DNA from 2 places in the Photorhabdus laumondii genome. Region 2 is predicted to be linked to the other one. Evidence: predicted binding sites of a transcription regulator. Region 2 holds the regulator's gene; the other holds the start of a gene.
The links. The regulator PhoB, encoded in region 2, activates phosphate uptake and scavenging genes when phosphate is short. The targets are predictions, from matches to a motif close to CTGTCATAAAACTGNCNNAT.
Positions count from the first base shown of each region.

Region 1: the regulator PhoB is predicted to act here: its motif matches at 2,084-2,103, upstream of pstS (phosphate ABC transporter substrate-binding protein PstS).

Region 1 covers NZ_CP024901.1:218,946-222,599, forward strand. Annotated here, with positions in the region: gene ompR (osmolarity response regulator transcription factor OmpR) at 1-711, shown strand, start outside; gene envZ (two-component system sensor histidine kinase EnvZ) at 708-2,039, shown strand; gene pstS (phosphate ABC transporter substrate-binding protein PstS) at 2,378-3,418, shown strand; gene pstC (phosphate ABC transporter permease PstC) at 3,550-3,654, shown strand, end outside.
Region 2 covers NZ_CP024901.1:4,582,145-4,585,798, forward strand. Annotated here, with positions in the region: gene phoR (phosphate regulon sensor histidine kinase PhoR) at 133-1,473, opposite strand; gene phoB (phosphate regulon transcriptional regulator PhoB) at 1,497-2,186, opposite strand; gene sbcD (exonuclease subunit SbcD) at 2,573-3,654, shown strand, end outside.

The DNA.
Region 1 (3,654 bases), 1.3 Mb from region 2:
GATAACAAGATCCTTGTGGTGGATGATGACATGCGTTTACGAACGTTATTAGAGCGTTATCTGACAGAACAAGGTTTTCAGGTACGTAGTGCTGCTAATGCGGAGCAGATGGACCGCTTACTGACACGGGAATCTGTTAGCTTAATCGTATTGGATTTAATGTTACCAGGAGAGGATGGGCTTTCTGTTTGCCAAAGGCTGAGAAACCAAAGTAATCCGGTACCGATTATTATGGTGACCGCGAGGGGAGAAGAGGTAGATCGTATTGTTGGGCTGGAAATTGGTGCTGATGATTATATTCCGAAGCCATTTAATCCCCGTGAGCTATTAGCGCGTATCCGGGCGGTATTACGTCGTCAGGCGAATAAGTTATTGGGCCTACCGGCTGAGGATGATGCGATTATTAATTTTGGTAAGTTTAGCCTCAATTTGAGTACGCGGGAAATGTTTCAGGGAGATGAACATATTCAATTAACCAGTGGAGAATTTGCTGTATTGAAAGTACTGGTTTCTTATCCTGGCGTGCCACTGTCCCGTAATAAGTTGATGAATTTAGCGCGTGGCCGGGAATATAGCACGATGAAGCGATCGATTGATGTCTTGGTTTCACGTCTGCGCCGTGTGATTGAAGAAGATCCTACACATCCTCGCTATATCCAGACTATCTGGGGTCTGGGCTATGTCTTTGTGCCAGACGGAATTCGTGTATGAGATTATTGCGATTCTCCCCTCGCAGCACGTTTACCCATACTTTATTCCTGATTATGGCTATGCTGTTTATCAGTCTGGTAACCAGCTACTTGGTTGTTGTGAATTTCGTTATTATGCCAAGTTTGCAGCAGTTCAATAAGGTATTAGCGTATGAAGTTCGTACCCTAATGGCTGAAAAATTGAAGTTAGAGGATGGCTCTTTTCTGGTGATATCGCCGGTAGTTCGCCGGGAGATTTATCAGGAATTGGGTATTACGCTCTATTCTGAATCTGATGCGGAGATACAAGGTTTATGTTGGGCCAGACGTTATGATTTCCTGAGTGAGAAGATGGGCGAGTACCTTGGTGGCAAGGCTGATCTTCGTCTGGAAATAAACACAGATAGCCCTATACTTTGGCTTAATTCTTATTTGGCCCCCGATATTTGGGTCAGGGTTCCTTTGACTGAGATCGAACAAAATCAATTCTCTCCTATTTTCCGCTATACACTGGCAATTCTATTACTGGTATTCGGTTGTATCTGGCTTTATATCCGTTTTCAGAACCGGCCTTTACTGGAAATGGAGTATGCCGCCAGGCAAACAGGTAAAGGTATTATGATGCCGGCGGTGCGGGAAGCGGGCTCTCTGGAAGTTCGTGCAGCCATTCGCGCATTTAACCAAATGTCCGCCGGGATAAAACTATTGGAAAGTGACCGCACGATATTAATTGCCGGCGTAAGCCATGATTTGCGTACGCCGCTGACACGTATTCGACTGGCAACAGAAATGATGAGCAAGGAAGATACTTATCTGTCTGAATCTATCAATAAAGATATTGAAGAGTGTAACGCCATTATTGAGCAATTCATTGACTATCTCCGTACCGGGCAGGAAATGCCAATGGAGTTTTGTGAACTGAATTCTATTCTCAAAGAGGTTATTTCCGCCGAGAATGGCTATGAACAGGATATTGAAAACCATCTGTCTCTTCACCCAATAACCGTTAACGCCAATCCGATTTCTATTAAACGGGCATTGGCTAATCTGTTGGTTAATGCCAATCGTTATGGTAACGGCTGGATTAAAGTGAGTAGTGGTCAGACAAATAAATTTGCTTGGTTTCAGGTAGAAGATAATGGAGCCGGCATCAAACAGGAAGATTTGCCACGGTTATTTCAGCCATTTGTTCGTGGCGAAAGAGCGCGCAGCAGCAGTGGAACAGGGTTAGGTCTGGCGATTGTTCAGCGAATTATTGATGCTCATGATGGGAAAATTGAAATGGGCACCAGCCTCAGAGGGGGATTATCTATCCGTGTCTGTATTCCTGTTGTGGAAGATAATTTTTAACGGCTTGATAATCATCTCCTATATTTGATTTTTATGGTGTGTGGAGATGACAGTTTTATGTCAATTACAGGTTAAGTGCCGATTGCGCTATCATAAAAATGTCATAATTAAGACATTTTGCTGTAATTAAATTGACCTATTTTCCTCTTGCACCTTTTTTGATTTGACGAATATACCCTATGGATTTCAAGATGCATCGCGACGGCAAGGGAGCGAGTCCCCGGGAGCATAGCGAACTATGTGACCGGGGTGAGCGAGTGCAGCCAACAAAGAGGCCACTTGAAGGATAACGGGTATACATTTCTTTGTTGATTCTCAATATCCCATTAGGAGGGATTATGAAACTGATGCGTACCACCGTAACCGGCATAATGGCAGCGGCGTTTTCTTTGACAACCCTGCCTGTATTTGCTGCCACTAGTTTAACCGGGGCAGGTGCGACATTTCCCGCACCGGTGTATGCCAAGTGGGCGGATTCTTATCAAAAAGAGACAGGTAATAAAGTCAATTATCAAGGCATCGGTTCTTCCGGTGGCGTAAAACAAATTCTGGCAAATACCGTTGATTTCGGGGCTTCCGATGCCCCTTTATCTGATGAAAAGTTAGCTGCTGATGGTTTGTTTCAATTCCCGACCGTCATCGGTGGGGTGGTACTGGCGGTTAATATCCCGGGGATTAAATCTGGTGAATTGACATTGGATGGTAAAACTTTAGGCGATATTTACTTAGGTAAAGTGAAAAAGTGGAATGATCCAGCAATTACTCAATTGAATCCGGGAGTCAAACTGCCGGAACAAGATATTGCTGTGATACGTCGTGCTGACGGTTCCGGTACTTCCTTTGTATTTACTCGCTACCTCTCTAAAGTGAATAAAGCGTGGCAAGAAAAAGTTGGCGTGGGTTCCACCGTAAGCTGGCCTATTGGTTTGGGTGGTAAAGGTAATGATGGGATTGCCGCATTTGTTCAACGTCTGACGGGTTCCATTGGTTATGTTGAATATGCTTACGCTAAACAGAATCATCTGGCTTATACCAAATTGGTATCTGCTAATGGCAACATTGTTAGCCCGACAGAAGAGAGTTTCAGTGCCGCAGCGAAGAAAGCAGAATGGCATAAAACGTTTGCTCAGGATTTGACAAACCAGCAAGGTGAAAATGTGTGGCCGATGACTTCCACTACATTTGTTCTGGTTCATCAACAGCAAAAAGATGCAGTGAAAGGGGCAGAAATATTGAAATTCTTTGACTGGGCTTATGAGAAAGGCAGTAAACAGGCAAACGATCTGGATTATGCAACTCTGCCTAAAGAGGTGATTGAGCAAGTTCGTGCGGCTTGGAAAACCCAGATAAAAGATAGCAATGGCAAGGCCCTGTATTAAGTCGTGTTGATAGTGACTGTTTTAAATATCGATTGTTTTAAATATCGATTGCTTTAAATATCGATTAAATTTGTCGTTTTAATTTCTTCCCCGTTTAAGGGGGGAGTTAACCCCGAATGAGAATAAGCTCTATGGCCGAACAAAAAACGGCAATGAAAGCACCCAGTAAAAATGGCGATATTATTTTCAGCGCACTGGTTAGGCTAGCTGCGCTGATAACTTTATTTTTGTTAGGA
Region 2 (3,654 bases):
AGATAAACCAGAATGCAGAAGTATATGCCGCACTCTTTTTCAAAACTAGTGATTGCTGTTAGCTATCATTGAATAAACACTATATGATTTGCGTTTTTTTTAACCTGAAAAAATAATAATCAATTACGAAGATTAATTATTACTGTTAATCAAACTATTCCTATCTCTTCTGCTGGTTATTTTGACAGGTACAATCAATCCGGCCGGAAAAGTAAAACTAAAGATCGTCCCTTTGCCTATTTCGCTGGAAACTTTAAGATGAGAATGGTGATGATGTAAGGCATGTTTAACAATCGCAAGACCAAGACCACTTCCTCCAGTTTGTCTGGAACGCGCTTTATCTACTCGATAAAAACGTTCGGTCAAACGAGGTAGATGTTCAGCACTGATACCTTGCCCATTATCTTTCACTGTAAATTCAGCACCGTGGGAATTCTTTTTCCAACTGACATCAATTTGAGTCCCTTTAGGAGTATGGTTAACCGCGTTATAAACCAAATTCGACATTGCACTGCGAAGCTGCTCTTCATTACCGAATACTTTTAGATCTTCACCAATATCAAAATTAATCTTATAACATTCATTACCTAGCGCAATCGCTTCCTGACGCAATACTTTAAGCATCAAAGGCACATCAACGACTTCATTCATATCAATTTGGGGAGCGACTTCAATTTTGGACAGTTGCAACAATTGTTTCACCAAACCGTCCAGCCTCCGGGTTTGTTCCTGCATCGTATTCAGCGCTTTCTTATTTAGCGAACTATCCTCTGCTGCCTGATCCTGCATCACTTCCAAATAACCCTGCAAGACGGTTAGAGGGGTACGCATTTCATGACTAACATTAGCAAAAAAGTCACGACGGGCATTTTCCAGTGTTCGCTTCTGAGTCACATCTCTGGCAACCATTAAGAACTGCCCCTCAGAATAAGGCATCACCCGGAACTCAACAACGAACCCATTATTTAATTCAATGGATAAAGGGCGCGAAAAATCTCTGGAAAGGATATATCGGCTAAAATCAGGGTAGCGAAGTAAATTAAAAATATGCTGTCCATTGTCTTCAGGCCAACGAAAACCAAGTAAATGTTGCGCTAAACGGTTACACCAGAAAATATTACCTTCCGTTGTCATCATCACAATAGCATCGGGTAATGATTCCGCCCCGCTACGAAACCGTTTGATCAACAGCGCCAGCTCACGACGCCGCTTTCGATTCCGTTGCTGCATCTGGTGAATACCATAGAAAATTGGCTCCCACCCTCCTCTCCCCGACGGTGGCAACATACTGCGATCCAACCATAGCCAATTCGAAAGTTTCAGCAAGTTATAACCATGCCATATCAGCACCAAAAATACCGAAACCAATAAACACCAGGACAAATGACCAATAAATATCGCCAGAATTAACGCAGGCAAACAAAAGAGAAACAGTTCTGAAACCAGTTTTTTCCAAGATAGACGTTCTAACACATTAGATTCTCCGGTGCATGGACTTAGTAACGGGTAGAAAAACGATAGCCCGTACCACGAACGGTCTGCACCATTTTATCATGGCCGCCAATCTCTAATACTTTACGTAAACGGCGAATATGAACATCAACAGTTCTATCTTCAACATAAACATTTGCTCCCCAAACATAATTAAGCAACTGTTCACGGCTATAGACTCGCTCAGGGTGAGTCATAAAGAAGTGCAGTAATTTAAATTCCGTCGGCCCCATATCCAGTGCTTTATCCCGGCTGGTCACCCGATGGGACGTTGAATCCAAAACTAAACCATCCATTTCGATGATATCTTCCATGACCATCGGTGAAATACGCCGTAATACCGCTTTAACTCTGGCAACCAGCTCTTTAGGAGAGAAAGGCTTAGTGATATAGTCATCTGCCCCAACTTCGAGGCCACGCACCCGATCTTCCTCTTCACCACGGGCAGTCAACATCATCACCGGAATATCGCGAATATTATTATTCCGTTTCATCTGCTTAATTATCTGCAAACCAGAACCACCGGGGAGCATCCAATCCAATAACACTAAATCAGGATAGGGTTCAGATAAACATGCCAACGCAGAATCATAATCCTCTGCTTCTACCGGCTGATACCCGTTTTTTTCCAGAACAAAACAGACCATCTCACGAATCGGAGCTTCATCTTCAACTACCAGAATGCGTCTTGCCATGATTAGTCCCGTTAATATATTGAGATATACCCGTTATCCTTCAAGTTGCCTCTTTGTTGGCTGCACTCGCTCACCCCGGTCACATAGTTTGCTATGTTCCCGGGGATTCACTCCCTTGCCGCCGCGATTCATCTTGAAATCCATAGGGTATAAACGTTACTTAGTTTGAAAAAGCATTATGCGTCAGTTTTATGACAAATTTATGAAATCCTGCCTTGGTTATCTTCTCTCTGCAATCGATTTCGCAATAATTAATTTAACAATTGCCATATTTCATAATGAATGCGAAGCCGCTCGTAGATATATTCACGAAATCAGATTTAAAAGCGACATCCAAAATATAACGATTATAATCATGCTTCACTTTAACCAATGACGGCGAAAATATGCGTATTATTCACACTTCGGACTGGCATCTTGGCCAATATTTTTTTACAAAAAGCCGGGCTGCTGAACATCAACATTTTCTGCGCTGGCTGATTAAACAGATTGAACATTATCAGGTCGATGCATTAATTGTTGCCGGAGATATATTTGACACGGGTTCACCACCTAGCTATGCCCGTGAACTATATAATCGCTTTGTCGTTGAACTACAACCGACCGGTTGTCAGTTAATTAGCCTTGGTGGTAACCATGATTCAGTAGCAACATTAAATGAATCAAAAGAACTCCTTTCCTGCCTGAATACCACCGTTATTGCTCACGCAGAAAAAGATCAACAAAAACAGATAAAAATACTCACCACCAAACAAGGCAATGCCGGTGCAATTCTTTGTGCAGTCCCTTTTCTGCGGCCAAGAGATATTATGATCAGCCAGGCTGGTCAGTCAGGAGAACAAAAACAGCTCGTATTACAAGAAGCTATTGCAGAACATTATCATCGACTCTATCAGCAAGCGTGTGAATTACGTGATGAATTGAATTTACCCTTACCTATCATTGCTACCGGGCATCTGACGACCGTTGGCGCCACTGTTACAGATTCGGTGCGGGATATTTATATTGGTACATTGGATGCCTTCCCGGCGCAAGCTTTCCCGCCGGTAGACTATATTGCGCTTGGGCATATTCACCGGCCACAAATAGTGGCTAAATCTGAACATATTCGCTACAGCGGTTCCCCTATTCCTCTTAGTTTCGATGAAGTCGGGCAAGAGAAAAGTGTCTGTTTGGTGGAATTTACCCAAGACAAACTGGAATCCATCAAGCTTTTACCCATTCCGCAATATCAGCCCATGCAACTCATCAAGGGCAACCTGCAACACATTGAACAACAGTTGCAAACTTTTAATGACTATCAAGGAGAGCAACCCGTCTGGCTGGATATTGAAGTTGCAACCCAAGATTACCTCCATGATATCCAGAAAAGGATTCGATCAATGGTTGCCGAGCTTCCTGTCGAAATCATTCTGCTACGACGTAGTAAAACACAACAACAAAATAGGCTAGCACAAGAAAACAGGGA